4 regions of the Bacillus sp. Hm123 genome follow, and region 1 is predicted to be linked to each of the others. Evidence: riboswitches for the same ligand, from Rfam matches in the RefSeq annotation. Region 1 holds a riboswitch; each other region holds the start of a gene.
What was found. Region 1 has a riboswitch for S-adenosylmethionine ahead of ACSVDJ_RS07310 (O-acetylhomoserine aminocarboxypropyltransferase/cysteine synthase family protein). Riboswitches for the same ligand answer to the same signal wherever they lie in the genome.
Positions count from the first base shown of each region.

Region 2: linked by a shared signal. The riboswitch ahead of ACSVDJ_RS03540 (2,3-diketo-5-methylthiopentyl-1-phosphate enolase) and the one ahead of ACSVDJ_RS07310 (O-acetylhomoserine aminocarboxypropyltransferase/cysteine synthase family protein) in region 1 are both predicted to bind S-adenosylmethionine.
Region 3: linked by a shared signal. The riboswitch ahead of ACSVDJ_RS04185 (bifunctional homocysteine S-methyltransferase/methylenetetrahydrofolate reductase) and the one ahead of ACSVDJ_RS07310 (O-acetylhomoserine aminocarboxypropyltransferase/cysteine synthase family protein) in region 1 are both predicted to bind S-adenosylmethionine.
Region 4: linked by a shared signal. The riboswitch ahead of ACSVDJ_RS05980 (methionine biosynthesis PLP-dependent protein) and the one ahead of ACSVDJ_RS07310 (O-acetylhomoserine aminocarboxypropyltransferase/cysteine synthase family protein) in region 1 are both predicted to bind S-adenosylmethionine.

Region 1 is NZ_CM200277.1:1,400,616-1,408,633, forward strand. It holds gene ACSVDJ_RS07290 (YmfK family protein) at 1-559, shown strand, start outside; gene ACSVDJ_RS07295 (RodZ domain-containing protein) at 578-1,432, shown strand; gene pgsA (CDP-diacylglycerol--glycerol-3-phosphate 3-phosphatidyltransferase) at 1,510-2,088, shown strand; gene ACSVDJ_RS07305 (competence/damage-inducible protein A) at 2,224-3,468, shown strand; SAM riboswitch class I at 3,557-3,668, shown strand; gene ACSVDJ_RS07310 (O-acetylhomoserine aminocarboxypropyltransferase/cysteine synthase family protein) at 3,767-5,065, shown strand; gene recA (recombinase RecA) at 5,458-6,504, shown strand; gene rny (ribonuclease Y) at 6,744-8,018, shown strand, end outside.
Region 2 is NZ_CM200277.1:661,995-670,012, forward strand. It holds gene ACSVDJ_RS03530 (putative bifunctional diguanylate cyclase/phosphodiesterase) at 1-1,431, shown strand, start outside; gene ACSVDJ_RS03535 (PaaI family thioesterase) at 1,502-1,987, opposite strand; SAM riboswitch class I at 2,153-2,256, shown strand; gene ACSVDJ_RS03540 (2,3-diketo-5-methylthiopentyl-1-phosphate enolase) at 2,344-3,564, shown strand; gene ACSVDJ_RS03545 (2-hydroxy-3-keto-5-methylthiopentenyl-1-phosphate phosphatase) at 3,540-4,229, shown strand; gene ACSVDJ_RS03550 (methylthioribulose 1-phosphate dehydratase) at 4,226-4,849, shown strand; gene mtnD (acireductone dioxygenase) at 4,890-5,402, shown strand; gene ACSVDJ_RS03560 (sugar ABC transporter substrate-binding protein) at 5,462-6,571, shown strand; gene ACSVDJ_RS03565 (sugar ABC transporter ATP-binding protein) at 6,568-8,018, shown strand, end outside.
Region 3 is NZ_CM200277.1:804,609-812,626, forward strand. It holds gene ACSVDJ_RS04170 (pentapeptide repeat-containing protein) at 1-223, shown strand, start outside; gene ACSVDJ_RS04175 (hypothetical protein) at 316-486, opposite strand; gene metH (methionine synthase) at 907-4,350, opposite strand; gene ACSVDJ_RS04185 (bifunctional homocysteine S-methyltransferase/methylenetetrahydrofolate reductase) at 4,328-6,193, opposite strand; SAM riboswitch class I at 6,269-6,379, opposite strand; gene ACSVDJ_RS04190 (EamA family transporter) at 6,597-7,499, shown strand; gene ACSVDJ_RS04195 (PaaI family thioesterase) at 7,601-8,018, shown strand, end outside.
Region 4 is NZ_CM200277.1:1,136,365-1,144,382, forward strand. It holds gene ACSVDJ_RS05970 (NRAMP family divalent metal transporter) at 1-1,031, shown strand, start outside; gene ACSVDJ_RS05975 (NAD(P)-dependent malic enzyme) at 1,081-2,337, opposite strand; SAM riboswitch class I at 2,719-2,824, shown strand; gene ACSVDJ_RS05980 (methionine biosynthesis PLP-dependent protein) at 2,906-4,015, shown strand; gene metC (cystathionine beta-lyase) at 4,021-5,193, shown strand; gene ACSVDJ_RS05990 (GlsB/YeaQ/YmgE family stress response membrane protein) at 5,266-5,511, opposite strand; gene ACSVDJ_RS05995 (YkuS family protein) at 5,670-5,909, opposite strand; gene ACSVDJ_RS06000 (NupC/NupG family nucleoside CNT transporter) at 6,076-7,293, opposite strand; gene ACSVDJ_RS06005 (YueH family protein) at 7,447-7,689, shown strand; gene ACSVDJ_RS06010 (peptide chain release factor 3) at 7,769-8,018, shown strand, end outside.

The sequences.
Region 1 (8,018 bases):
GAAATTACGTGATCGAATGGCTGTGAGGCATGGTCGATATATCGAGCGAGATGCCGATGATAAGAAAACTTTTCGATTCGTGAGAAATGAGCTTGGACTTCTCGTTGATTTTATGGCAGAATTGTATAAAATGGAAGGGCATAAATTAATCGGTATACGGGGGATGCCTCGAGTGGGAAAGACGGAGTCAATTGTTGCGGCTAGCGTCTGTGCGAATAAGAGATGGCTGTTTATGTCTTCCACTATGATTAAACAAACGGTTCGTGATCAATTGATTCGCGACGAATATAATGCCAATAACATTTTTATTATGGACGGTGTTGTATCAACACAAAGAGCGAGTGAAAAGCATTGGCAGCTCGTTCGAGAAATTATGAGGCTGCCTGCTGTTAAAGTAGTAGAGCATCCAGATATTTTTGTTCGAAACAGTGAGTATAAAATAGAAGATTTTGATTATATCATTGAACTTCGAAATCATCCTGAAGAAGAAATTACATATGAGCCTGTGGAAAGGAATAGCTTTTTTCAGGATTCAAACTTCGGTGGTTTTGATTTTTAATTATGGAAGGTGTTATTGTTGACTGAACTAGGAAATCGCTTAAGAGAAGCGCGAAAAGCAAAAGGATTGTCATTAGCCGATGTACAGGAAATGACGAAAATTCAAAAAAGATACTTAACAGGCATCGAAGAAGGAAATTATGACATGATGCCAGGGAAATTTTATGTTCGAGCATTTATTAAACAATATGCTGAAGCTGTAGGTTTAAACCCTGATGAATTATTTGAGGAGTTTAAAAGTGAAGTGCCATCTTCCCATGAAGATGAAATTCCTCAAAGGGCGACAAAGGTTGAGCCAGTGAAATCAAAAGTTCCTACTGAGCCATCTAAACTTCTTGAACATTTACCGAAAATATTAGTAACGACTTTTGTCATTGGGGCTCTGTTCTTGGTTTGGGTACTAATGCCTAAAAACGATGCAGATGAGAAGCAAGTGGTAGAAAAACCTGTTGTTAAGGAATCTACGGAGCAAAACAATGAAGATGAAGGCAAGGAGGAAGCTCCTGCGAAAGAAGAAAAAGAAGTAAAAGAGGAACCGAAAGTAGAAGAGCCTGCTAAGCCAGTATTAACAGCTGTTGGGGCAAGCGGAAGCGATTCCACTTATGAACTGAAAGAAGCTGAAAAGTTTGAACTAACGATTTCATCGAAAGGAAGCACTTGGGTCGGTGTCAAAGACGGAAACGGGAAGAGCCATTTCGGTGATATGATTCCAAAAGGTCAAACGCAAACATTTGATTTAACGGGTCAAACAGAAGCGAAGATTAGAGTAGGAAATGCGGTAGATACGGAAATTAAAGTAAACGGTGAAGTAGTTACGTATCAAATTCCTGCAGCTAGTCAAGTAACGCAAAACATTATTATTCAAAAAAAGTAAGCTTCTAAGTAAGGAACGGTTTGAATGGTGAGGTGCCAGTTAAAAGGCATCTCATCTTGATAAGTGGAGGGACAATTGTGAATTTACCTAATAAGATTACTGTATCGCGAATTTTGATGATCCCCATTTTTTTAATCGTCATGGTGGTCGATTTTAATTGGGGAGAGATCGAATTTTTAGGCTCAACTATGCCGATGACCCACTTTGTAGGGGCGCTAATCTTTATTATTGCAGCAACAACGGATTGGATCGATGGTTATCTTGCAAGAAAGTACAATCTAGTGACGAACTTAGGGAAGTTTTTGGACCCGTTGGCAGATAAATTACTCGTATCTGCGGCACTCATCGTTTTAGTTGAGCTAGGGTTTGCTGCCTCTTGGATTGTCATCATCATTATTAGCCGCGAATTTGCTGTCACGGGGCTGCGCCTTATTCTTGCTGGTGAAGGCGAAGTGGTCGCTGCGAATATGCTTGGCAAAATCAAAACATGGACGCAAATTATTGCGATTTCCGCTCTATTGCTCCATAATGCGCCATTTGAAAGCTTGTCGATCCCATTTGCTGATATCTCACTATGGGTAGCGACATTCTTTACGATATGGTCCGGTTGGGATTATTTCTATCTCAATCGTCACGTATTTAAACATTCAAAATAATAGATAGGAGGCTGACTTAAGCAAAGAATCAGACACACTCTTACTATCATATAGTTGTTATAGTGGATACTATATGAGCGCTAAGGGCAGTCATTCAATGTTTTTGTCAGCTTTTTTAGAAGTAGGGGTGTTAGTATGAACGCTGAAATTATTGCTGTAGGATCTGAGTTGTTACTAGGACAAATTACCAATACGAATGCACAGTTTCTTTCTCATCATTTAGCCGAAATCGGCATTAATGTATACTATCATACAGTTGTGGGAGATAATCCGACACGACTGGTTGATGTGGTGAAAGAAGCGGAGAAGCGTGCCGATCTGTTAATTTTCACAGGCGGACTTGGACCGACAAAGGATGATTTGACGAAGGAAGCGCTTGCCAAACATATTGGGTGTGAACTTGAATATAATGAAGTCGCCTTGAAAAGTATAGAAGCGTATTTTGTCAAAGTGAACCGAACAATGACTGAAAATAATAAGAAACAAGCTTTAGTGATGAGCGGAAGTACAGTATTACCAAATGATTATGGCATGGCTCCGGGGATGTTACTTAAAGCAAGTGGAAAACAGTATATGTTATTGCCTGGACCACCGAAAGAAATGCAACCGATGTTTTTAAACTATGGAAAAAATGAGTTGATCCAACTGTTAGAGAAAGTCGAGCGAATCGAGTCTCGGGTATTGAGGTTTTTCGGAATTGGTGAATCGGCTCTTGAGGTTGAAGTGGAAGACTTGTTACTCAATCAAAAGAATCCAACGATTGCCCCATTAGCAGGAGATGGAGAGGTCACGCTTCGAATTACAGCGAAGCATGAATCAGAAGAAGAAGCTATTGGCATGATTCAGGAAGTAGAAGCTGAAATTCTCCGACGTGTCGGTCCATATTTTTATGGGTATGACCAAACAACGATTGTGGAAGAGTTGGCGGAATTACTGAAGGAAAGAAATTTATCGATTGCAGCTGCTGAGAGTTTAACAGGTGGTCTTTTCCAAAGTGAATTGACAGCTGTCGAAGGTGTGAGTGCGATCTTTAAAGGCGGGATCGTTTGTTACTCCAATGATGCGAAGAAGCAACTTGTTAATGTGAAAAAAGAGACTATTGATACATATGGAGCTGTCAGTGAACAATGTGCACTTGAACTAGCAGAAAATACAAGAGCGATTTTCGATAGTGATTTTGCTATTAGTTTTACTGGAGTGGCTGGTCCTGATGAAATGGATGGCCAAGCCCCTGGCACTGTTTGGATTGGCCTGGCCGAACGTTCTCAAGAGACGAAAGTTTATCAGCTTAACCTTGTGGGAAGTCGAGCGGGGATTCGTAAGCGTTCAGTTAAATATGGCTGCCATTATTTACTTCACGCTCTCGATCAAAATAAATAAAAATATTCAAAATATTATTGACCATTCTGATTGGATTATTATATAATCTTTTTAAGAGTTTACTGGCTTATTGAATTTAATATTGACACTCTTATTACGAGCGGCGGAGGGATTAGGCCCTATGAAGCCCGGCAACCTTCAGGCGATATTGTCTGAAACGGTGCTAATTCCTACAGACTTTTTTGTCTGGAAGATAAGAGGAGGACCTAATCATTAAACCCTCTTCTTTTTGATAAGAAGAGGGGTTTTTTATCTTCCTCTAGAACATCATAAACATTCATTTAGGAGGGGTTTACACATGACAAAAGAAAATTGGGATCAAGAGACATTGTTATTACACGGAGGCCAGGTGCCAGATCCAGTGACAGGAGCTCGTGCTGTACCGATTTATGAAACAACTTCGTACGTATTTGAAGATACAGATCATGCGAACGCTTTATTCGCGCTACAAAAGCCTGGAAATATTTACACCCGTATTACGAATCCAACGGTTGATGTATTTGAAAAACGAGTGGCATTGCTTGAAGAAGGAGCTGCCGCAGTAGCATTATCTTCCGGAATGGCAGCCATCGCTTTTTCTATATTGAATTTAGCACATGCGGGCGATGAAATCGTGGCAGCGAGTAATTTATATGGTGGTACATATAATTTATTTGCTAACACGCTTCCGAAGTATGGCATCACCGTTAAATTTGTTGATTCGACGGATCCTGAGAACTACCGAAAAGCGATTACACCGAAAACGAAGGCTCTTTTTGGAGAAATTATCGGAAATCCATCTCTAAATGTGTTGGATGTGGAGAAAGTGGCAGATATCGCTCATGCGAATGGTATCCCGCTAATTATCGATAGCACATTCGCATCACCGTATGTTTGCAAGCCGCTTACTTGGGGGGCAGATATCGTCGTCCATTCTGCGACGAAATGGATTAGTGGCCACGGTACAGTGATTGGTGGTGTCGTAGTAGATGGTGGGAAGTTCAATTGGGACAGCGAGAAATTCCCTGGTTTTACAGAGCCTGACGAATCTTATCATGGGTTGAAATATGCTGACATTGAAGGATCAGCATTTGCTGTGAAGCTACGAGTGCAGCTGTTAAGAGATTTTGGTCCGGCTTTAAGTGCCAATAGTGCTTTTTTATTGCTGCAAGGACTGGAGACGCTTCATTTGCGAATTCAACGTCATCACGAAAATACATTAGAAATCGTGAACTATTTAAACAATCACCCTGGTGTGGAATGGGTTTCCCATCCGAGTTTACCAGAACATCCATCACATGATTTAGCTAAAAAATATTTGAACAATAGCAACGGATCGATCGTCGTTTTCGGTATTAAAGGTGGTCGAGAAGCAGGGAAAACAGTAATTGATAATGTGCAATTATGGTCACATGTTGCCAATGTCGGGGATGGAAAGTCATTGATCATTCACCCGGCTACAACGACGCACCAACAGTTAAATAAAGAGGAGTTAGAAAAGTCTGGAGTGAAAGAAGAGTTAATTCGTTTATCGATCGGACTAGAATCTACAAAGGACTTAATTGTTGATTTGAATCAAGCGATTGAAAAAGCAACAGGAGTTACCGTAGAGGCATAAAAGAAAAAACAAAAGACTGGCGCTTAGATGGAATATCTATACGGTATAGGTTAGTTACTGTATATTCCATTTTAGCGTCGGTCTTTTTATGATGAAAATAGCGTATAAGTTGATTGAAATCAGTCATTAAAGATACCCTTCTTGATAAAGTCTGTGGTAATATAGATAGGCGGATGCTTATCAGTTTTTTCCTCCAACTTTTCTCCAAACGATGTCCTTCTTCAGATTGTGTGGTCTTTTTTCTCAAAACATGTAAATATTAAAAAAGCGAATAAATGTTCGCTTTTCACTTGAAATTGTCTCATAAAAAGGGTATAGTAATGATAGATTTTGAAACAGGAAATTCAATAATTAATTTTTTAATAGATTTGTTATTTTAAGGAGGAATTTGAATGAACGATCGTCAAGCAGCATTAGATATGGCTTTAAAGCAAATTGAAAAGCAATTCGGTAAAGGGTCGATTATGAAGCTAGGTGAGCAAACTGATCGCAAAATCTCAACGATCCCAAGTGGATCCCTTGCTCTTGATGCAGCGCTTGGAGTAGGTGGCTATCCACGTGGGCGTATTATTGAAATATATGGTCCAGAGAGTTCTGGTAAGACGACGGTGGCTCTTCATGCGATTGCTGAAGTACAAGCAAGTGGTGGTCAGGCAGCGTTTATTGATGCGGAGCACGCGCTCGATCCAGTATACGCTCAAAAGCTAGGGGTCAATATTGACGAACTTTTACTATCTCAACCAGATACAGGGGAACAAGCATTAGAAATTGCGGAAGCACTTGTGCGAAGCGGTGCGATCGACATTCTTGTCATTGACTCAGTCGCAGCTTTAGTACCGAAAGCAGAGATTGAGGGTGAAATGGGTGATGCGCACGTTGGTTTACAAGCGCGTCTTATGTCACAGGCGTTGCGTAAGCTTTCAGGAGCGATTAATAAATCGAAAACGATCGCCATCTTCATTAACCAAATTCGTGAGAAAGTAGGTGTCATGTTCGGGAATCCTGAGACAACACCAGGTGGACGTGCGCTTAAATTCTACAGCTCTGTGCGTTTAGAAGTTCGTCGTGCAGAAACGTTGAAGCAAGGAAATGAAATGGTCGGTAATAAAACGAAAATAAAAGTAGTGAAAAACAAAGTAGCTCCTCCTTTCCGCGTGGCAGAAGTGGATATCATGTACGGAGAAGGTATCTCTAAAGAAGGAGAAATCATTGATTTAGGCTCAGATGAAGACATTATTCAAAAGAGCGGTGCTTGGTACTCTTACAATGAAGAACGCTTAGGACAAGGGCGTGAAAATGCTAAGCAATTTTTAAAAGAGAACCCGGATATTTCGCAAGAGATCATGCTGAAGATTCGAAAGCAATATGGGTTAGATGAAGATGTAACGGAACCTGTAGAAGAAGGTACATCAGACGAATTTAATCTACTAGATGAATAAAATCTGTTGAAGCAGTGTTTTGTTACACTGCTTCTTTTGTATATATGAAAGAATTAATACGGTGTCTAAGATGAAAGGCTTGACAACGAATTTCTGCACCTATAAAATTAGTATGTATATTTTACATTTTTTTCTCTTAAAAGTGGAAGAATTGATGCTGTATATTGAAATGTTGAAACAATGTATCAGCCGACATGTTAAAAACATGACAACAGATCATAGCAAGGGGAGGTGAAATCATGGATGCTATTACAATCATCTCCATTTTGCTTGGCCTAATCGTCGGTGTAGTTGTTGGCTATTTTGTTAGGAAATCCATTGCGGAGTCGAAAATTGCAGGGGCAAAAGATGCGGCAGAACAAATTATTGAAGATGCCAATCGAGAAGCGGAAGCGCTGAAAAAAGAAGCCCTGCTTGAAGCAAAGGATGAAATTCATAAACTTCGTACAGACACTGAATTAGAGCTTCGTGAACGAAGAAACGAATTGCAAAAACAAGAGAATCGTTTATTACAAAAAGAAGAGAACCTTGATCGTAAAGATGAGCAATTAGATAAACGTGAGGCTCAGCTTGAGCAGAAAGAGGAAGCTCTGACTAAGAGACAACAACATATTGAAGAGATGGACAGCAAAGTGGAAGAGATGGTGAAAGTACAGAAAGCTGAACTGGAACGAATCTCAAGTCTCACTCGTGATGAAGCTCGTGCGATCATTTTAGAACGCGTCGAACAAGAACTTGCACATGATATCGCTGTGATGACAAAAGAGCAAGAGAATCGCGCGAAAGAAGAGGCCGACAAGAAGGCGAAAAATATTCTTTCTCTAGCTGTTCAGCGCTGTGCAGCAGACCATGTGGCAGAAACAACGGTTTCAGTTGTAAACTTGCCAAATGATGAAATGAAAGGCCGTATCATTGGTCGTGAAGGACGAAACATTCGAACACTTGAAACGCTTACAGGTATTGATTTAATTATCGATGATACACCAGAAGCGGTCATTCTTTCAGGCTTTGATCCAATCCGTCGTGAAACGGCTCGAATTGCACTTGAGAAGCTTGTTCAAGATGGACGAATCCATCCAGCTCGCATTGAGGAAATGGTTGATAAAGCTAGAAGAGAAGTGGATGAATACATCCGCGAAGTGGGTGAACAAACTACATTTGAAGTTGGTATTCATGGACTTCACCCGGATTTAATCAAGATATTAGGACGTTTGAAATTCCGTACGAGCTACGGTCAGAACGTGTTAAAACATTCAATGGAAGTAGCCTTTCTTACAGGACTTCTGGCTGCTGAGCTTGGTGAAGATGAAACCCTTGCTCGCCGCGCCGGACTACTTCACGATATCGGAAAAGCGGTAGATCACGAAGTAGAAGGAAGCCATGTGGAGATCGGTGTAGAGCTTGCGACGAAGTATAAAGAACACCCAATTGTTATTAATAGTATTGCGTCGCATCATGGAGATACAGAACCGACATCCATTATTGCTGTGCTTGTGGCCGCTGCAGATGCTCTT
Region 2 (8,018 bases), 740 kb from region 1:
TTTGATATTCTACATGCATTGAATCAGAAATCTATTATCGCCATCACTGATCGAAATGGCGTAATTACATTCGTTAATGATAAATTCTGTGAAATTTCAAAATATGAATCTCTTGAGCTATTAGGTAAAACGCATCGCATTGTTAATTCTAATTATCATGATGATTTATTTTTTGAAGCTATGTGGCGCACCATTTGTAATGGAGACATATGGAGTGGAGAAGTTCGAAATCGGGCGAAGGATGGATCGTATTATTGGGTAGATACGACGATTGTTCCTTTTCGAGACACAGAAGGAGAGCTGTATCAGTTTGTTGCGATTCGAAATGATATTACCGAGAAAAAGAACCTTGAAGAAACGTTATTGAAAAAGACGCTTGAAGATCCGGTGACGGGTTTGCACAATGCTAATTACTTTGAGCAAGTGGTAAAGAAGCGAATGCATATAGGTGAAGAATTTTACCTTTTGTATATTAATATTGATGATTTTAAACGGATCAATGAAAGTCTAGGTGTACATCAATCAAATGAAATTCTTCAAATTGTCGGTGAACGGTTGCGAGAAACCATTTCGAATGATAACGAGGTGATCACTCGAATACATGGGGATGAATTTGCCGTACTTCTCGATCCTGCTTATGGTGAAGTAGAAGAGATCATTGAAAGTATTTATCAAGTATTTGAAGAGCCGATCACGTATAAACAGTCCTTTTATTATATGACGCTCAGTATAGGAGTTACTCATTACCCTACTCATGGAGCAACCTTTGAAGCTCTCGTACGTTGGAATCCTGAAACACTGGGGTTTGTTTCCCCTGGTGAATTTATTCCAATAGCAGAAGAAACGGGATTGATTATTCCGCTAGGTTATTTATTATTCGATATAGTTTTGCGAGATTTGCCAAAGCTACAGCAATCTCTACAAAAGCCAGTGAAGATTGGCTTCAATTTGTCTATGAAGCAATTTTTTGATGATCATTTATTTACGAACATTCAAAGTCTATGTAAAAAATATCAGATTGACCCTTCTTTCATTAAGCTTGAAATTACGGAAAGTGTAGCAATTAAAGATCCGGATATTGTCATTTCTCTCATTAAGCAGTTTAAAGACGCCGGGATGGAAGTGGAGCTTGACGATTATGGAACAGGATATTCTAGTCTTCAATATTTGAAAAATCTACCGATTACATCGGTGAAAATTGATAGAAGCTTTATTCAAGACATAACGAATTCCTCCAAAAGTCGAGCGATTGTCGCTGCAACCATTCAAGTCGCTCATGAATTAGGCTTTCACGTCATTGCAGAAGGTGTGGAAACCGCTGAACAAGTGGCATGCCTAAAAGATCTTGAATGCGACTACTTCCAAGGGTATTATTTCGGCAAGCCAGCTCCTCTTGAGAGTGCCTGTCACTCCCCGGTTTTTGTCGAATAAAAGAACTTAAAAAAAGACGGAAGCCACCTGTGAAAGATAGCTTTCGTCTTTTTTAGTGTTGAGCGAATGCTCAGTCTTTTTTGGCAAAAGTACTTGGCATCACAACAGCTATTACTTCTCCTTGCGCACAAACAATATCACCGGCAAATACTTCTGTTTCGACTTTCCATTTCTTCGGATGAATTTCGGTCACTGATCCGACCGCAACTAACGGTACGTCTTGTGGTGTCGGCTTTAAGAAATTGACATTAAGTGAAGCCGTCACAAAACGTGGAGGAGGAGTGCTATCTCCAACTTCATGTCCATTTTTTCGATGTAAAGCTAAAGCAGCTGATCCGGTTCCATGACAATCAATTAATGAGGCGACTAATCCACCGTAGACAAACCCTGGAATTGCCGTATGTTCAGGCCGAGGTGTATAAACCGTTTTCGTTCGTTCGCCATCCCAGCCTGTTCGAAAATGATGCCCCTCTTTATTTAAACGACCACAACCATAACACCAAGCAAAATCATCTGGATAATCATCTTGAATCGACTTAACCACTTGTTCAATCACATTTCTCCCTCCTTTTTCAGAATATTATACCATATACAAGTGCCTGTCACTCCCCGAACTTTGTCGAAGGGGGATTTTTCAGTTTTTTTAAAATTTTGTTGACAGTTTGTTAAGAGCGTGGCATAATCCTAGTTAATCTATGAGATATACAAATTTAATAAATGGTTCTTATCAAGAGCAGGCGGAGGGATGAGCCCGATGAAGCCCGGCAACCGACTCGTTATGAGCACGGTGCTAATTCTCACAACAGATATGTTGACAGATAAGAAGTTGTTTTTTCGGAAACCTCTTCTTATTTGAAGAGGTTTTTTTATTGCATACACATACGGGATTGAAAAAATGTGAGGTGAAAAAAGATGAGTGGAGTCACAGCTGTTTATCAAATCATTGCGGATCAAGCGAGTTTATCGAAAAAAGCAGAAGGCATCGCGCTCGGATTAACAGTTGGTTCTTGGACGGAGTTGCCACTGCTTGAACAGGAGCAACTAAAAAAACATAAGGGCCAGGTTAGAGAGATCAAGGAAATCGGAGAGGACACTTCCGGAAAAACAATAGCGAAAATTCATATTGATTTTCCACGAGCGAATTTTTCAACCGATATTCCTGCAGTATTAACAACAACCTTTGGAAAATTATCATTAGACGGCCAAGTGAAATTAATTGACTTGAAGTTAGACAATGAGCTGTTAGTTGATTTTCCGGGTCCGCGCTTTGGCATTAGCGGTATTCGTGAACAATTGAAAATTTACGATCGCCCATTAATTATGAGCATCTTTAAAGGTGTGATCGGTCGGGATATGGATTACTTGCTCGACCAATTGCGAGAACAGGCACTGGGCGGCGTCGATCTTGTGAAAGATGATGAAATTCTTTTTGACAATGAGCTGACTCCATTTGAAAAAAGAGTGACAGAAGGAAAACAAGTTCTCAATCAAGTATACGAGGAAACAGGACATCACACATTGTATGCGGTCAATTTAACTGGACGCACGTTTGAATTAAGGGAGAAAGCAAGGCGAGCGAAAGAGTTAGGAGCGGACATTCTGTTATTTAACGTTTTCACTTACGGCTTAGATGTGCTACAAAGCTTGCGTGAGGATGATGACATCGCTTTGCCGATTATGGCTCACCCAGCCTTTAGCGGTGCGATCGCTGCTTCAGAAAAGTACGGACTTTCTTACTCTTTGTTGTTAGGTACATTAACAAGACTTGCTGGAGCGGATTTTTCTTTGTTCCCATCGCCTTATGGAAGCGTGGCGCTAGCAAAAGAGAAAGTCCTAAAAGTGAAAGAAGCGTTAACACAGGAGTCTGCTTTAAAACCGACGTTCCCAGTCCCATCAGCAGGTATTCATCCGGGGATTGCGCCACTTCTATTCAATGATTTTGGCAAAGACTGCGTCATTAATGCCGGTGGAGGAGTACACGGACATCCGTTAGGTGCGAAAGGTGGCGGCCGAGCATTTCGGCAAGCGGTGGAAGCGGTGCAAGCAGGGATTCCGTTACCTGAAGCGACAGCTAGCGTTGAATTACAAGAAGCGATTCGATTATGGGGATGGAAGGATGGTACAACATCTTGAAACAGCCAATTATTTTTTGTGACTTTGATGGAACGGTAACGAAAAAAGATAATATTGCGAGCATTATGGCACGTTTTGCTCCTCCTGAATGTGAGAGATTGAAGAATGAGATTCTAGCTCAGAAGATAAGTATTCAAGAAGGAGTCGGCCAAATGTTTGTGTTATTGCCTTCTTCTTTACAGCAAGACATTATCGACTTTGTGTTGGAGACGGCGGAAATTAGAGAGGGGTTTGCTGATTTCGTTCGCTATGCCAAACAACAAGGCATCCCACTTTATATCGTCAGTGGTGGCATTGATTTTTTCGTCAAGCCGATGTTAGAGTCTTTTGATTCGATTGCCGGCGTATATTGCAATGAAGCAGATTTTAGAGGAGAGGTGATTCAGATTCAATGGCCTCATCGGTGTGATGATCAGTGTCCGAATCAAAATTGCGGCTGCTGCAAGCCAACGATTATTCGCCAACTAGCCAATGCTGACGTACATACAATTGTCATCGGCGATTCAGTCACCGACTTGCAAGCGGCTAAAGTGGCTGATACGGTCATTGCGAGAGACTATTTATCGGAAAAATGTACGGCGCTTTCGATCCCGTTTCAATCGTTTGAAACGTTCTATGACTGTATTGAAGTGTTAGAAAATTTGCAAGGAGTGGGGAAAAAATGAGTGTATTCGTGGCCCGCACTTATGAGCTAAGCGAAATTAAAGAGGAATTGGCCGCTCGTGACTGGTTTATGGGAACGAGCGGGAATTTAGCCATTAAGGTTCAAGACGACCCCATCCAATTTCTCGTCACCGCTAGCGGCAAAGATAAGCGCAAAAAAACGAGTGAAGATTTCTTACTTGTCGATGGAGAAGGGAATCCCGTCGGAGAGACGAATTTGAAGCCGTCAGCGGAAACACTTTTACACTGTGAAATTTACCGCCGAACGAAGGCTGGCTGCAGCTTGCATGTGCATACAGTAGCGAATAATGTGATTTCTGAACTGTATGGCGATCAGGGGAAAATAGTGTTTCAAGGTCAAGAGCTGATCAAAGCATTTGGCCGCTGGGAAGAGGAGGCGGAATGGCCGATTCCCATTATCCCTAACTATGCGGATATACCGACTTTAGCGGCCGCGATGGTTCCTTTTGTCAATGAAGAAAAGGGAGCGGTGTTAATTCGAAACCACGGCATTACCGTCTGGGGTAAAGATAGCTTGGAAGCGAAAAAAGTACTTGAAGCCTGTGAATTTTTATTTCAATACCAACTGGCGCTTATTCAAGCGAAAGCGAGCCTTTATTGATTTTTGAAAATTGTCAATATTGAAAATAGGAGGAGTCAAAATGACAACGATTAAAATTCAAGAAACGAATGAAGTGATTGACAATCAAGAGGAAGTAGTTGCTTTTTTGCAACAGCAGGATGTGATTTATGAGCAATGGGATATTGCGAAATTACCGGCTGGATTACAAGGGAAATTCGTGCTGAATGAAGAAGAAAAGCAAGCGATTTTACAAGCATTTGAAGCGGAAATTCAAGATATTTCAGCGAGACGAGGCTATCAAGCATGGGATGTCATCTCGCTTGCTGAACATACGCCTAACCTGGAAGATTTATTGAAAAATTTTCAGCGTGAGCATCATCATACCGATGACGAAGTGCGTTTTATTGCGAGCGGTCATGGCGTCTTCGTGATTCAAGCGAAAAACGGCCAATTTTTTGAAGTCCATCTCAACCCAGGCGACCTCATCTCCGTACCAGAAGGAGTCCGCCACTACTTCACACTCGCTGACGACCGTCAAGTAGTCGCCGTCCGTATCTTCGTCACAGAAGAAGGCTGGGTCCCGGTTTATTAGGTGCCTGTCACTCCCCGGAATTTGTCGAATAATATATGGTTTGGATTGGAGGATATTTTATGAAAAAGTGGGTTAAAAAGTTAGCTGTTTCGAGTGTAGCGTTGACCTTGTTGTTAACAGGGTGTTCAACGGGTGAGCAAGGTGCTTCGTCAGAGAAGAAAAATGAAAAAATTGAAAATGTCCCGGAGCGTTTTGCTAATGGAGAGGACGTCAAAGTGAAAGTGATTCGCAAAATTGGCGGTGATGATCATACCGCCCAATTTTTAGCTGGCGCGAAGCAGGAAGGCGAAGCGCTCGGATTTACGGTCGATGTATTTACTGCTAATGGGGATACGGCGAAATTTCATGATGCGATCGCTCAAGCAGCGAATCAGGATTATGATGGAGTCGTTCTTTCTCATGGAGATGATGCCGCGACCGTCGATGCGGTGAAGAAACTGACGGAAAAGGGGAAGAGTGTCATCACATTTGACTCGATTGAAGAGTTAAAAGAGGTGGAAGGTGTCACTTTAACTTCTCAAGATGACAAAGCATTAGCCACGTTAAGTTTAGACCAATTAATTAAAGATACGAACGGAAAAGCCAACATCGCTTACCTTTGGGTCGATGGCTTCCCGCCGATGGTGCGCCGCAATGCCGTTTACGAACAAAAGCTAAAAGAAAACGAAGGCATTAAAGAAGTGGAACGTTTTGGTGTAGCCGCAGCTGATATATCGGTGCAAACGCAAAATGCCGTACAAGCGATGCTGAAGAAGTATCCAAAGGGAGAGCTTGATGCGATTTATGCGACATGGGATGCTTTTGCGATCGGAGCTACTCGTGCATTGAAAGAAGCAGGTCGTAATGAAGTAAAGATTTACGGAATTGATGTCTCCAATGCCGACTTACAAGTGATGCAGGAAAAAGGAAGCCCTTGGACGTATACAGCGGCTGTTGATCCCGCACTAATCGGCAAAATTGATATGAGAATTTTAGCGAAGAAGTTAGCGGGAGAAGAAACGCCGCAACAATATGCATTAGATGCGAACTTAATTTCGCAAAAAGAACTCTCTTCATCAAAAACACCCATTAACATGGAAAGCTTATCAACCGTTGTATCCGGTTGGGGAGAATCGACAGAGTTTGAAGAAGAGTGGATGAAGACATTGAAGGAACATTATAAAAAATGATTGAGTTAAACAATATCTCCATTGATTTTCCTGGTGTGGCGGCTTTGAAAGATGTGGACGTAACGATAGACAAAGGAAAAGCTCATGCGCTAATTGGAGCGAATGGAGCGGGGAAATCTACGCTGATGAAAGTACTCTCGGGTGCTTATGATCATTATCGTGGCGAGATTTTCATTGAAGGAGCAAAGGTTAATATTCGCTCGCCGAAAGAGGCGAAGCAGCACGGGATTCAAATGGTCTATCAGGAAGTGGACGCAGCTCTTATTCCTTATTTAACGGTGGCTGAAAACATTATGCAGGAGCGAATCGGGCAAAAATTATGGATCAATTGGAAAACGATTCATAAACAAGCAGCTGACATATTAGCAAGCTTACAAGTTTTTATTCCGACAGAGAAGCGCATCGATCAATTAACGCTCGCTGAAAAGCAAATGGTGCTCATTGCTAAAGCGATTTCTGATGAGTGTCGCTGTTTAATTTTAGATGAACCGACCGCGCCTTTAAGTCATGCAGAAACGGAAGAATTGTTTCAGCTAATCCGCTTGTTAAAGCAGCAAGGGGTAGCTATTATTTTTATTTCCCATCGCTTGCCAGAGTTATTTGAGATCTGTGAAGACATTACGGTGATGAGAAATGGCTCATGGGTGATGACAAAGCGTGTGGAGGACACGTCAGCCAATGAAGTCATTGAACAAATGCTGGGGAAAAAGCTAGCAGAACAATACCCGAAGTCGCGTGCGAAAATTGGTGAACCCATCCTACAGGTTAGTGGATTATCAGATGGACGTGTCGTTAAAAATCTGAGTATACACGTAAGTAAAGGTGAAATTGTCGGAATTTCAGGCTTAGTCGGTGCAGGAAAAACAGAAATTTGTCAGGCGTTGTTCGGGGCGTCCCCGCAAACAACTGGTGTCATTAAGCTACACGGCAAAAAGGTGAATATCTCTTCTCCTACAAAGGCGGTTCGTCATGGGCTCGTGCTCGTGCCAGAAGAACGAAGAAAAGAGGGAATCGTCACGGGTGAATCCGTGGCAACCAATCTTAGCGTAGCGAACGTCAATCGCTTTTCTCGTTTATTCGGCTGGATGGATCGTCGGGCAGAAAAAAGAGCCGCTGAACATATGATCGAACAGCTAAACATTGTGACGCCATCGGCTGAAGCGAAAGTCGAGCATTTATCAGGAGGCAATCAGCAAAAAGTGGTGATTGGCAAGTGGCTAATGGGAGAGGCCGAGGTGTATATGTTTGATGAGCCGACGAAGGGAGTCGATGTGGGAGCGAAAAGAGAAATTTTTGATCTGATCGCTCGGCTCGCTAACGAAGATAAAGGGATTATTTATGCCTCCAGTGAATTAGACGATGTTCTCGGCATGACGGATCGAGTGTACGTCGTTTATGACGGAGAAGTGGTGAAAGAATTAGACACCGCTGCGACGAATGAGGCGGA
Region 3 (8,018 bases), 600 kb from region 1:
CGTTCAAAGTGGGGATTTTTATGAGTGTCAGTTGGATAAAGTCGAGTTTGATCAATGTAATTTAGATGAAGCTAACTTTGAAGGTACATCACTTAGTGGGATCGACCTTAGTAGCTGTGAATTTCACGAACTTAAGGTGTCAGCAGAAAAGTTGGCAGGATGCATAGTGTCCGAAGAACAGGCTATCGCTTTTTCTCGATTATTGGGCTTGAATATTAAATAAAGAAAGTGCTAGCAAGGTCGAAGAAACGAGTGGAAAGTGGAAGAAAGTGCTGGTAAGGTCGAAGAAAGCCACGCCCCCTCTAAAAAGCTACTTTACAAATTTTCGTTTTGCTGCCCAATTTCTTTGCTAGCTAGGATTTCATTGGCATCTTTTAAATTTTCGTATTCATCCACTGAGCCACCGAGCGATTTTTTGACATCAGAATGAATCGTAATTTGTGGATCGGGTGAAATTGATTCAGTTCGTTTCATTTTTTTCTTCATCTCATCATCTCCTTAATGGTAGTGTGAGCTGAAGTGTTGTAATTATGCAAAAAAAGCAGACGCTTTTGTCTGCTTTTTTGCTTGTCTTGGCTGAATAAGTGCCTTCCGCTTTTCGTGTTGTCCAGCTCCAGGTGCTAGCGACTAGTGTACTTCCACGATCCTCCTTGCGATAAGTCAACATCGATTCACTGGCGTTCACCGTGTTTCCTTTATCTCGATCGGCTCGTTCCAGTCCATACGTCGCTGAACAGCACCTTCCGCTTTTCGTTATTGTCTAGCTCCAGGCGCTAGCGACTAGTGTACTTCCGCCCTCCTCCTTGCGATAAGTCAACATCGGTTCACTGACGTTCACCGTGTTTCCTTTATCTCGATCGGCTCGTTCCAGTCCATACGTCGCTAAACAGCGCCTTTCGCTTTTCGTTACTCCACATTAAAATATCTTGCGTCTGGGTGGGCGAATACGATGGCGGATACGCTTGCTTCGGGTTCCATCATGTAGCCTTCGGTGAGGCGAACGCCGATGTCTTCTGGCTGCAATAGTTTAAATAGTTTTGTTTGGTCTTCGAGGTTCGGGCACGCCGGATAGCCGAAAGAGAAGCGCTGACCTTGGTATTTGGCGGCGAAGCGTTCTCTCATCGTGAAGTCGACGGGATCTGGGAAGCCCCATTGGTCGCGTATTTCTTGGTGAATGCGCTCAGCAAAGCCTTCCGCAAGTTCTAACGCTGTAGATTGGATCGCATGGCTTTGCAGAAATTCGCCTTTTTCTTTAAATTTGGCGGCTTGGTCGCGAACACCGAAGCCAGCTGTGACGACGAACAAACCAACGTAATCGATTTCGCCGCTGTCAACCGGTTTTAAATAATCGGCTAGGCAAAGGAATGGCTCTTTTTGTTGCCGTGGAAAGGTGAAGCGTTCGATTTCTGTTTTAGCATCGGCTGGGTGATAAATGATCACATCGTCCCCATCGGATTGCGCTGGGAAAAATTGATAGACGCTCGCAGTTTTTAACAGGTCATCTTGTAAAAACCCATCGACGGTTTCTTTTAGTAGAATCGCGCGCTCATCTTTTTCAGCGAGCAACTTTTCGACTTTGCCTTTTAAGCCAAGGTGGTGACCGATTAATGTTTGCATATTAATATACGGTTTTAAGTGAGCCACTGGATAATCTCGCTGAATGTGCTTGCGCAAATCGCGCGGTGTCCAGACAGGAACATCTTGTCGCACCGTTTTTTTCGGTTTTTCTAATACAGCAACTGCCGGCTTTGCTGTTTCACGGTACGCTTCAATTTCTTTTCGTTTTTCCTGTTTTTCCGCTAGTTCATTTAATAGCTGTGATTTTTCCTCTTCGTTTTGTAGGCGACTAGCAATCGACAGTCCATCCATCGCATCTTTTGCGTATAAAACAGGGCCGGTGTATTCCGGCGAAATTTTTGTCTCGGTGAAGCGACGAGAGAGGGCGGCACCTCCGACTAAAATTGGCACATCGATGCTAGCTGCTTTCATATCCTGAGCGGTCAACACCATTTGCTGGGCTGATTTGACGAGCAATCCAGACAGACCGACCATATCGGGATTTTCCTTTTTAATCGCTTCAATTAATTCTGACGGTGTGACTTTAATGCCAAGGTCAACTACTTTAAAGCCGTTATTGCTTAAAATAATGTCCACTAAGTTTTTTCCAATGTCGTGCACATCGCCTTTGACGGTGGCGAGGACGACTTTGCCTTTACCGTTGTCATTTTCTTTTTTCTCCATATACGGTTCTAAAAAGGCGACGGCTGCTTTCATCACTTCAGCACTTTGCAATACTTCGGCGACGATTAATTGGTTGTCATTAAATAGCCGACCTACCTCCGCCATTCCTTCCATCAATGGACCATTAATAATATTAAGTGGAGTGTCATACATACCGAGTGCTGATTCCAAGTCAGGGATTAATCCTTCTTTCGTTCCCTCAACAACGTAATAAGCAAGCCGTTCCGGTACCGTTTTCGGAATATCTTCTTCTTTCTTCTCCCTTTTCTTATCACGGTAAAAATCGGTGAAAGCCGCTAACGTGTCATCATTCGTATGAAATAATAGCTTTTCCGCCAGTTCGATTTCGTCTTGTGGAATCGAGGCGAAGCGTTCTAGCTTTTCCGTATTGACAATCGCGTAATCGAGACCGGCCTGCGTACAGTGATATAAGTACACCGCATTTAACACTTCACGACCGACAGGAGGGAGGCCGAAAGACACGTTGCTTACACCGAGGACGGTTAATGCTTTTGGTAGCTTTTCTTTAATTAACCGAATGCCTTCAATCGTTTCTTCTGCGGAACCGATGTATTGCTCATCACCAGTGCCAACAGGGAAGACAAGCGGGTCAAAAATAATATCTTCAGGAGCGATTCCCCATTTATTGACGAGTAAATCATACGAGCGAATAGCGACTTCTAATTTTCGGTCGCGAGATACGGCCATGCCGACTTCATCAATCGTACCGACGACAATCGCCGCTCCATACTTTTTGACGAGCGGTAAGACTGCTTCAAATCGTTCTTCACCGTCTTCTAAGTTAATTGAGTTAATGATCGCTTTTCCTTGTGAATATTTCAGTGCTTTTTCAATCACTTTTTCATCGGTCGAATCAATGACGAGTGGTACTTTGACTTTTTTCACGACCTCTTGCATGAAGTTTTCCATATCCTCAAGCTCATCGCGATCAGGATTGGCTAGACAAATATCAATGACGTGAGCACCGCCTTTGACTTGAGCGCGGGCGATTTCCGCTGCTTCTTCAAATTTACCTTCGATGATCAGGCGTTTAAATTTGCGTGAGCCAATTACATTCGTTCGTTCTCCGATAAATAATGGTCTCATTGTGTCATCGTATAAAAGCGGCTCAATCCCTGAGACGGCATGGTCATGGGGCTGTTCTGGACGCGGGCGAGGAGGGAGGTCCTTGACCGCTTCCTTCATCGCTCGAATATGGTCAGGTGTTGTGCCACAGCAGCCGCCGACGATATTGAGCCAGCCTTTTTCCGCGAAACCCTTTAATTTTTGCGCTAAAGAGTCTGGAGATTCATGATAACAGCCTTCTTCATCTGGAAGCCCGGCATTTGGATAACAGCTCACAAAGCTTTTGGACAAAGCGGAAAGGGAGCGGATATGATCGGTCATAAATTCTGGTCCAGTCGCACAGTTTAAGCCGACAGAGAGCGGATTCATATGCTCGATCGAAATATAGAATGCTTCAATATTTTGCCCGGCTAGTGTTGTTCCCATCGGCTCGATTGTGCCGGAAATCATGATCGGGAGTGTTTTTCCGGTCTTTTCAAACGCCCGTTGAATCCCGAGTGTTCCCGCTTTGACGTTGAGCATATCTTGACTCGTTTCCATTAAAATTAAATCGGCACCGCCATCAATTAACGCCGTCGCTTGTAGCTCGAAATCTTTACTCAAAGTTTCAAAGTCGATGCCACCTGTGACAGACAATGTCTTCGTTGTAGGTCCAATCGCTCCAGCAACGAAGCGCGGGTGCTCAGGTGTTGAAAAATCATCGGCGCATCGGCGAGCAATTTCTGCGGCACGTCGATTGATTTCATACATGTGCTCCCCGAGGTCGTATTCATTTAACACAAGCTCTGTCCCGCCAAAGGAATTCGTTTCGATAATATCAGTACCGGCTTCAAGGTAAGCTCGATGAATGCGATCAATCACATCGGGGGCGGTCATGTTTAAATATTCATTGCAGCCATCATATTGTTCGCCACCGAAGTCTTCGGCGGTTAAATCGGCTTGCTGAAGCATCGTTCCCATGGCCCCATCAATGATAAGTATGCGTTTTTCTAGTTCTTGTTCAATTGGATGTCGGTTGGACATGAGTGATCCCTCTTTCGTTTGTTTTTCCATCGAGCTGTTGAATATATTGGATGAGCTGAATCGACATTTCGTATCGCAAGAACGGTGTGATTAAATAAATACCGTTAAATAGCTCTGCTGCTGTGTCAATGAGCTCTTTTGCGATGTTGACGCCTTCACGAGTGGAAGATTCTCGATCTCCTTCGCAAGCTTTCATTCTTTTCAACGTTTCATCCGACAATTTAATACCAGGCACTTCATGATGGAGAAATTCAGCATTTCTTGAATTTGTTAAAGGCATAATGCCGATAAAAATCGGCGTTGGCAAATGTTTCGTTGCTTCGTACACCTCGATGATTTTTCCCTTTGTAAACACCGGCTGGGTAATAAAATAATCGGCTCCGCATTCGATTTTTTTCTCTAATCGCTTCACTGCGCGGTCAAGCACACGCACATTTGGATTAAAGGCAGCGGCGACGGAAAAATTAGCTTTCTGTTTAAATGGCTTTCCGGAAAAAGAGATGCCTTCATTCATTCGCTTAATTAATTGAATCAGTTCTAAGCTGGATACGTCATAGACCGAAGTCGCGCCGGGGAAGTCGCCAATTTTTGTCGGGTCGCCCGTGATCGCTAGTACATCATGCAAGCCTAGTGCGTGTAAGCCCATTAAATGTGATTGCAGCCCGATCAAATTACGATCGCGGCATGTAATGTGGACGAGCGGCCGAATATGATGATTCATTTTCAATAAAGATGCGATCGCAAGGTTGCTGACTCGCGGGGAAGCGAGCGAGTTATCGGCCATCGTAACCGCAGCGATGCCTGTTTCGTGCAACGCTTTTGCCCCTTCGATATAAGCATTGGTATCTAGCTGTTTCGGTGTATCTAGTTCAACGATAATCGTTCGTTCCGTTTTCACTTTTTCATGCAGGCGTGGAAGAGACGGAACGGCCGTTTCTGCAATGATAATCGGTTGTTTTGTTTTCACTTTTTTTTTGGTGATCGGCGGGAGAGAGGCTAACGCTTTTTTCGTCGCTTCAATATGCTTTGGCGTCGTTCCACAGCAGCCACCGATTAAGCGAACCCCTTCGTTGCGTAGCTTGACAGCCGCTTGCCCGAAGTAATCGGCTTCTGATTCATAGACGATTCGCCCGTCCTCGACATCTAGTAGACTGGCATTTGGATAGGCCGATAGGAAGGCTTTTTCCGGCAAGGCCACTTCTTCTAACGCTTGAATCGTATGGTGAGGACCGAGTCGGCAGTTCACTCCAACGACGTCCGCTCCTAATCCTTCGAGATGATGAAGTGCTTGATTTAACGCCATCCCGTTTTGAAGTACACCTGGCTCATGCATCGACACTTGGGCGATGAGTGGGAGGTCAGTCAGACGACGAACCATTTTTAACACGGTTGTTAATTCATCAAAATCATAATACGTTTCAAACAGGAGGCCATCTGGCTGTTCGGATAAAAGACTGTCCGCTTGCTCACGAATTGCCGCTTCAATTTCTGTTAATGTCACGCTATTTTTTCTCATCCCACGGATGCCGCCAATCGTTCCTAACACGAAGCGATCATGTGGGGATGCCGCTTTTTTCGCAATTTGCATCGAAGCTTTGTTGAATTGTTGTACGCGATGCTCCAAGCCGTAGCGCGCTAGTTTATAGGCATTGGCCCCGTAGGAGTTCGTTTGAATGATATCCGCTCCTGCTTTAATATACTCAAGGTGAATTTGTTCAATCACTTCTCGTTTTTCCACATTTAATTCTTCATAGCAAAAATCAATTCCATATGAATAAAGTAATGTCCCCATCGCTCCGTCCGCCGTTAGCACCTCGTGTTTCAATCGATCTAAAAAGCTCATTTTCTTCACCCTCTCTAAAATAAAAAACACCTTCTTAAAAAATAAGAAGGTGTTGTCATTAGCGATCGCTATTCCTTCTTATCTGTCAAACGAGTACAGTCGTTTGCTGGAGTTAGCACCGGGCCGATCATCGGCTGGTTGCTGAAGCGTCCTAGGGCCAGTACCCTCGGCTTCTCTTGATAAGAAAACGTTATTTAATTGATAGAAACATCATAGCGGTTGTGAAGGAAAGAGTCAAGAGAATATTTAGAATATTTGTTTAATTTTTATTGAAAAATAGCGTGTAAAATGGGAAATTTCTGAGTTTTAGGAATTTGAGTAATCCCATTGATGAACGTGAATTAGAGGACTATACTTGCATTAATTTGACATTCGGATCGATCAATTGGAGGAGGCAAAGAAGTTGAGTCAGCTTCGTTATTCTTTATTCGTATTGTTAGGCGCTTGTAGCTATGGCTTGCATTCATCGGTAGTTAAACTGACGACAAATGCTGGTTATCAGGCAGAACAGGCGACGGGTGCTCAATATTTTTTGGGATTGCTGTTATTATTCGTGATTGTGTTGTTTACGAAACGAGTGAAGTTAAATATGAAACAGCTAGGCTCGTTGTTGGGAGTTGGAATTTTATTAAGCTTAACCGGCGTGTTTTATGCGACGAGTATTGAACAGTTATCTGCTTCGATGGCGATTGTGCTACTGTTTCAATTTACTTGGATCGGGATTGTGATAGAGGCGATTTATTTAAGAACTTGGCCATCTAATTTAAAGTTAATTTCGATCGTCTTTCTTTGGGGAGGTACATTGTTAGCAGGAGGTCTTCTATCTGATCAAATCGATTGGATGAACCAGACGAAAGGGCTTGTGTTCGGCTTTTTAGCAGCGATTACGTTCGCTTTATTTATTTTCTTTAGTGGAAAAGCGGGAAAAGGTGTACCGACGATTCAAAGAAGTTTAGTGATTACAGTTGGGGGATTTGTGACGGTATTATTCTTTGTACCGCCTACCTTTATTGTGGATGGGACGCTCACAGGCGGGTTATGGGCATATGGTTTACTCTCCGCGCTGTTCGGGGTCATCCTACCAGTGATTCTCTTTGCGATTGGGACCCCACATATCGATTCTGGAACGGCAACAATTGTTGGAGCGGCGGAATTACCGGCGGCTATTTTATCAGCGATGGTAATTCTTGGTGAACAGATCACGCCGGAGCAGACAACCGGGGTTTTATTGATTTTAATCGGAATTGCTGTTCCACAGTGGCGTTCCAGAAAAATGGCGCGTCCGAAGAAAGTGTATACGAATTAAGGCTATCTTGCTTATGTAAGGTAGCTTTTTCTTATCTTTGCAGGTTTTTCGATGGGATTCAAGAATTAAAAAGGTAGGAACGAAGAAAGGATGGAGAGAGCATGACGACAACATTACAGTTTATTAAAGAGGATTTCGAGAACAACGTATTTTTTCAGCATATTGGCTTTGAAGTGGTTGAGTTTACAGACGATCGGGTGAAAATTAAGCTGAATATTAAAGATGTATTATTGAATACGAATGGCACGTTGCATGGAGGGGTGTATGCGACGATGCTTGATTTCATTCAAGGGATGCTGCTTCGGGCGGTCACAAAAGAAAAATGTGTAACGACTAATTTAACGACGCATTTTCTCGCTAGTGTATCTTCAGGTGAAATATTTGCGGAAGCAACGATCCTTCAGCAAGGCTACAAAATTGCATTTATTGAAGGCGAAATCACCGATGCGGATGGACGGTTGCTTGGCAAAGGAACAGGGACGTTTAAGATCATCCGAGAGCAATTGCCGCAAGATTGTT
Region 4 (8,018 bases), 260 kb from region 1:
CTCAAACAAATATTTGGCGAATCTTAATAGTTTCAGAAAAGCGTGCTCAAGATGTGGCGAATTTGGTTTTTCCGGGGCTTGGTTATTTGATTGCTGTTCTCATTGTTCTTGGAGGAATCGCCTTTAATATTGGAAATGTTGGTGGAGCTGGTCTTGGAGCGAACGTAATATTTGGGGTTTCTCCTGTCACAGGTGCTATTATTAGTGCGGCGATTGCCGTAGGAATCTTTCTTGTAAAAGAAGCAGGAATATTAATGGACAAATTTACACAAGTAATGGGCTTTGTCATGATTGCTCTTACGGTGTATGTAGTATTTCAAGCCGATCCTCCAGTAGGAGAGGCAGTAATCAGAACATTCGCTCCAGAAAAAGTGGATTTCTTAGCGATTGTGACGTTAGTTGGCGGTACTGTTGGTGGTTATATTACTTTTGCTGGTGGTCATCGTTTGTTAGATGCAGGAGTGAAGGGAGTAGAGGCGATTCCTCAAGTAACAAAAAGCTCTATTTCGGCTATTGGAATTGCATCTATTATGAGAATTTTCTTGTTTTTAGCTGCTTTAGGTGTTGTGTCTCAAGGGTTTATTTTAGATGGAGATAATCCTCCAGCATCTGTGTTCCAACATGCTGCTGGAGATATTGGCTATAAACTATTTGGTGTGGTTATGTGGGCAGCAGCCATTACGTCTGTGATTGGTGCTGCTTATACATCCGTTTCCTTCATCCGTACTTTCCACCCGTGGTTAGAGCGCCATCATAAAGCAATTATCGTTGTTTTTATTATTCTTTCTACGACTATTTTTGCAACGATTGGCCAGCCGATCAAAGTGTTGATTCTTGCTGGTGCATTAAATGGATTAATCTTACCGATTGCTTTAGGTGTGATGTTAATTGCCGCACATAAACAATCCATTGTCGGATCTTATCGCCACCCACTTTGGATGACATTGTTTGGAATTATCGTAGTAGTATTAATGGCATACATGGGGGGATTTACATTATTCAATGAATTACCTAAATTATTTGGTTTCTAATTAGAAAAGGTCGATCATCATATTGAAGCATATGGTGATCGACCTTTTATTATAAAATAATTTCAGCAGGTTTTACTTGAATAGCTGATAGCTGGTAGGTTTTGTGACGTAGGGAATCAACATTAATATGTTGACGAGCGACACCTGAGTGAATAGCAGCGGCGGCTACAGCAGCGGCTACTTCTGGTGCAACCCGGGCGTCAAATGCTGAAGGGATAATATAATCATCTGCTAGTTCATGGTCTGCTATGAGGGAAGCGATGGCGTGAGCAGCGGCAATTTTCATTTCTTCATTAATATCAGTTGATCGAGTATCAAGTGCTCCGCGGAATATCCCTGGGAAAGCAAGAACATTATTTACTTGGTTAGGGAAGTCTGAGCGTCCTGTGCCAATCACTTTAACTCCGGCTGCTTTTGCCTTTATCGGATCAATTTCTGGGTTAGGATTGGCCATCGCAAAGACGATCGGATCTTGTGCCATTGTACGGACCATTTCTGATGTTAACGCTCCAGCAGCAGACACACCAATAAATACATCACTATTGATAATCGCTTCTTCAAGTCGGCCTTCTATTCGGTTAGGATTAGTAAACGTTGCGATGTCTTCTTTTACAGAGTTCATCCCATGAGGTCTTCCTGCATATATCGCTCCTTTAGAATCACACATAATGATTTCCTTTACGCCAAAGCTATATAATAAGTTAGCGATAGCGATCCCGGCAGCACCTGCGCCATTTATAACGACTTTAATATCGCTAAATGTTTTGTGCACGAGCTTTAAGGAATTAATTAAGCCAGCAAGTGTGACGATGGCTGTTCCGTGTTGGTCATCGTGGAAAATGGGAATATCCATTTCTTTTTTTAACCTTTCTTCGATTAGAAAGCAATTAGGTGCTTTAATATCTTCCAAATTGACGCCACCGAAGGAAGATTGCAATAATTTAACGGTCTTGATCACTTCTTCAGGATCTTTCGTGTCGATACAAATAGGGAAAGCATCAACGCCCGCGAAATTTTTAAACAAAATGGCTTTTCCCTCCATAACGGGTAGCGAGGCATCTGCTCCGATATCACCAAGACCTAAAACGGCTGTCCCATCTGAAACGACTGCAACAGTATTCGCCTTCATAGTATACTCATATATCTTTTCGGGATGAGCATGGATCTCTAAGCATGGTTCTGCTACTCCAGGCGAATACACTAGACTTAAATCTTTAACATTCTTTACATTTAATTTCGCTGACGTTTCTAACTTTCCTTGGTGGTGTCGATGAATTTCTAAAGCATCTTCTCGCAAATTGTGCATACGTTTACTCTCTCCTTTTGTTATTTAAGTAAAATTCTCTAAGAAGCCTGCATTATAAGTTAATGTTTTTTATTGTATAATAGGCTAAAAAGATAATCAACAAAATTTTCAGAAAATTAACAAAAATATCTAATTGTTTATCCCGCATTAACGGGCTGTAAGACTCCCATCTCAACATGACAGAAGGAGCGCAGACATGTAGGTGGGAGATCAACAGCCCATAAAAGCCCGATTGGTTCAACTAACAATCAGCGGGGATGAAGAAAACCCCACTGATTGAAGTTTCACTTTATTAGAAAAAAATAAATATTCAAAAAAGAGTTGCTATTGATCATTTGATCCTGTACAGTAATAAAAACGAAAAATTTTAAATTAAATAGGTTCTTATCAAGAGAAGTGGAGGGACTGGCCCGATGATACTTCAGCAACCGACTATTTGTAAGTCAAGGTGCTAAATCCAGCGGACGAAAAGTCCGAAAGATGAGAAGAAGTGATAGAAAAAGCCTTCTTCTTAAGAAGGCTTTTTTGTTTTTTCTAAATAAATCGCTACTAGTAAGGAGAGGATAACATGGGAAATAAGCATATAGAGACGATTTTAGCGCAAATTGGGAATCGGAGTGAAGAACAGACGGGGGCAGTGAATCCACCTGTTTATTTTTCTACCGCTTATCGCCATGAAGGAATTGGGCGTTCTACCGGATTTGATTACATTCGTACAGGAAATCCGACTAGACAGATTGTAGAACAAGCAATAGCCGAGTTAGAAGGAGGAGATGCGGGGTTCGCTTTTTCTTCAGGTATGGCGGCTATTCATACGATTCTATCGTTAACTGAGCCTGGAGATGAATGGCTTGTATCTGCGGATCTTTATGGAGGCACTTATCGATTGTTCGAGAAAATGTGGAAAAAGTATCGCGTATCGTTTACTTATGATAGCTTTCAAAATTTGTCTAAAACGAGAGAGAAGCTATCGCCAACTACAAAGGTCATCTTCCTTGAAACGCCAACGAACCCTCTTTTACAGGAAGTAGATATAAAAGCTGTAGCCGCTTTTGCTAAGGAGAATGGGCTGTTATTGATTGTTGACAATACGTTTTATACGCCATTGCTTCAACGTCCACTTTTAGACGGAGCGGATATTGTCATCCATAGCGCGACGAAGTATTTAGGTGGACATAACGATGTATTGGCTGGACTAGTAGCTGTGAAGGGTGAGGAGTTAGCAGGAAAAATAGCAGAGCTACAAAATGCCGCCGGAGCGGTCTTATCACCGTTCGATTCTTGGTTATTAATTCGGGGGTTAAAAACATTAGGGCTGCGAATGAAGCAGCATGAAGAAAACACTAAGCAAATAGCAGAATTCTTGCGATGTTGTCCGGAAGTAACGGATGTTTTTTATCCAGGGCGTGGAGGAATGCTATCTTTCCGAATAGCTTCAGAAAATTGGGTCGATCCTTTTTTACAAAGCCTTCAGTTGATCTCATTTGCGGAAAGTCTCGGTGGAGTTGAAAGCTTTATTACGTATCCCGCTACACAGACTCATATGGACATTCCAGAAGAGGTACGGCTCGAGCGTGGAGTTTGTAATCGTCTGCTTCGATTTTCGGTCGGGATTGAGCATACTGAAGATTTATTAGCTGATTTAACACAGGCATTTAACATAATGAAAGAGGAGTGATAGGTATGGAAAAAACATATTCCTTTCAAACGAAATTATTGCATAATCGTCATAAATTTGATGAACAAACAGGCGCAGTAAGCGTTGCTGTGCAGCATGCGTCCACCTTTCATCAAGCGGATTTTGACCAATTTGGCAATTATGATTATAGTCGTTCAGGCAATCCAACAAGGGAAGCATTAGAGGAAGCGATCGCTGAATTAGAAGGCGGAACGAGAGGATTTGCTTTCTCATCAGGTATGGCAGCTATTTCTACCGCGTTTTTATTACTTTCGCAAGGAGATCATGTTTTAATCACGGAAGATGTATACGGGGGCACGTATCGAATGGTGACGACCGTGTTAAACCGATTTGGGATTGATTATACATTTGTTGATATGAGCAATTTACATGAAGTGGCTTCAAACATAAGAGAAAACACGAAGCTTATTTATATCGAAACACCGTCTAATCCATTATTAAAAGTGACTGACATTCGTGGGATCGTTAAGCTAGCAAAGGCACATTATTGTTTAACTTTTGTCGACAATACGTTCTTAACACCCGCGTTACAACAGCCTCTTGAGTTAGGTGTCGACCTTGTTCTGCATAGTGCAACAAAGTTCTTGTCCGGTCATAGCGATGTATTAGCTGGGCTGGCTGTAACGAAAGACGAACAATTAGGCGACCGCTTATATCAGCTTCAAAATACGTTTGGCGCTGTATTAGGTGCTCATGATTCTTGGCTTGTATTAAGGGGCCTGAAAACTCTTCATGTACGCTTAGAGCAGTCTTCCGAAACAGCTAAAGAGTTAGCTGACTTTTTACAAAAGCATGAACTAGTCGAGAAAGTTTATTACCCTGGGTTAACGGATCATCCAGGACATGAAGTACATTCCTATCAAGCAAGAGGGGCAGGGGCCGTCCTTTCGTTTGAATTGAAAAATGAAGAGGCAGTTAGGCAGTTTGTTCAACATATAAACATTCCTGTGTTTGCTGTTAGCCTCGGAGCAGTAGAATCGATCCTTTCCTATCCAGCTAAAATGTCACATGCGGCGATGCCTAAAGAGGAAAGAGTTAAGCGTAGCATAACAGACGGGTTGTTGCGATTTTCTGTCGGATTAGAATCTTCAGCGGATTTAATTGCAGATTGTCGTCAAGCATTGCAACAAGTAAAAGCTATCAGTGCATGTAGCTGAAAATCCATATAAAGGGTCTGCTATCTGTTTAATTATCTGTGCAAGCAGACCCTGAAAAATGCCTCAAGAAGTCTACTTCATTCGTCTTAAAAGGAAGCTTGCAATAAGTACTAAAATGACAGCTCCAATTAAAGCGGGAATAATCGCAATTCCTGCCATCGTTGGTCCCATAGCTCCAAGCAACTTGCCACCAATCCAAGCCCCGATAATGCCAGCGATAATATTACCGATAATCCCACCAGGAATATCTTTACCAAGAATAACTCCAGCGAACCAGCCAATGAGTCCTCCAACAATTAAATACATAATGAAGCCCACTTTTTATTCCTCCTTATCATGTTTGCTTAGTTTAGTTTATTTATTCCCTTATTCGCTTATGCAAACCGTCAATTATTAACTAAGTTTAACGTTTTTTTGTATTGTAAAAGCCGACCGCATACCTGTAAATTATGTGCGGACGGCTGATGACACCGATATTAAATTCTACTTTCTACTTCTTGGCACACTTCTTCAGCACTCCTGCCGCTTGCTTCAATAATTGATCTTTTTGTCAGTGTTTCTTGAATGCCCATTAAGTTTGCATCTAAGCCTGTAATGACACAACAATCACATTGCTGTATGTCGGATTCATTTTTTAAATCGACAACTTGATGACCTTTTTCCTGCAACGCTTGCTTCACGTTTTGAAGAGTAAGTTCGACACCGATTGTGGCCAATGATAACACCTCCTGATGATATCCTTTTCTAAAAGGACAAATATTATTCTTCACTAATGATCTATATAGTATGTAAACAGCAACTCTTTTTTTTAATGGTTCACTTACTCACACAAAAAGAAAAACACCAGGAAAATTTGTTTTCCTAGTGTTTTTTTCGCTCGCTTTAAATCAACATCCCAGCGATTGCCGCACTTAATAACGATGCAAGGGCACCAGCAAGAACTGCTTTAATTCCTAAGCGGGCAATATCTGACCGGCGATTCGGTGCTAGGTTGCCAAGACCACCGAGCAAGATGGCCATCGATGAAATGTTAGCAAATCCGCAAAGAGCAAAGCTTAAAATTGCCGCTGTTTTTTCAGATAAATTCGGGATTTCAGGGGCGAAATTCGAATAGGCAACAAATTCATTAATGACTACTTTTTGGCCGATATAATTACCGGCTTGAATGGCTTCTTCCCATGGGACTCCAATGGCAAAAGCAAGTGGAGAAAAGATATAGCCAAGCAGGAGTTCAAGCGACAGATTTTCTATGCCGATGAGCCCGCCGATGAAGCCAAATATCCCATTAATCATAGCTACTAAGGCGATAAAGGCTAGAAGCATGGCACCGATATTTAACGCTAATTGTAAACCGGTACCCGCTCCTTTAGCGGCCGCGTCAATTACGTTTGTGGAATCAGAATCTACTTCCATTTCGAATTCTTTCGGTTCAGGTTCTGTGCTCGTCTCAGGAACGAATAATTTTGCCATGACAAGTCCAGCAGGAGCAGCCATGAAGCTAGCAGCTAGCAAATACTCTAGAGGCACGCCTAATAATGAATAACCGACAAGAACAGAGCCAGCGACAGAAGCTAATCCACCTGTCATGACCGCAAATAACTCCGATTCCGTCATTTTATTAATATAAGGCTTAATCACAAGTGGTGCTTCCGTTTGTCCGACAAAAATATTGGCTGCAGCTGAGATTGATTCTGCTTTTCGAGTGCCTAGTAATTTAGCGAGCGCACCACCGATAAATTTGATGAAAGCTTGCATAATTCCTAAGTAATAGAGAACAGAAATTAAAGCAGAAAAGAAAATGACGACGGGTAACACGTTTAAAGCAAAGACAAAGGTGATGTTTGATTCCTTTGTATATAACCCGCCAAATAAAAAGTCAATTCCTGCTCGTGAATAGTCAATAATGGCATTGACGAGCATTGTGAAGTCCTGCATTCTCGCTTGTCCCCAATCCCATTTTAAAACGATAAAAGCGAACAAAAGCTGAATGGCTAGTCCACCAAGTACAGTTCTCCATTTAATCATTTTTCTATTTGTAGAAAAAACATAGCCAATTCCAAGAATGACTAAAATCCCAAATAGACCCCAAATATACGTCATAATTAATTCACCTCTATATTTCACTTTTTGACACACCGGTGTATAGTTTATAATGAGATAAAAAGATATACAATAATAAAATAGTCCGTTTTTCACAGTAAAATTTAACAGGGCGCTATTATTAATATTTTACTTAAATGAAGGAGCATAAACATGAAAATAAGAAAAACATTGTTACATGACAAAGAAATCAAAGTATATATATACGAAAATAAAAAAGAAGAGAGCTTTGTTGTAGCTGTTCCAGCCCAGCAGTGGTCTATTTCTTTTACGTATGAAGAGAGCGGAGAAAGCTTAGTAAACGAAATGTCTACTTCATTAATAAAAACAGGGCTAGAAGAGGAGCCTGCTGTCGGATTAGCTCACCGAATTTATCAATGGACGTGCGAAATGTAATAGACATTTCTTGCGTTTTTCGCTATATTTTTTTCAGGGCAATTGACGGATTTTAATTTTGAAAGGATTTGGCTACTACATGGCTTCATTAAAAGAAGAAGTTCTCTCTAGAAGAACATTTGCGATTATTTCCCATCCAGATGCGGGAAAAACAACATTAACAGAGAAATTATTACTGTTTGGAGGCGCCATTCGTGATGCCGGAACAGTAAAAGGAAAGAAAACAGGGAAATATGCGACATCTGACTGGATGGATATTGAGAAGCAACGGGGGATTTCGGTCACTTCCTCTGTGATGCAATTTCAGTACGATGATTATCGAGTCAATA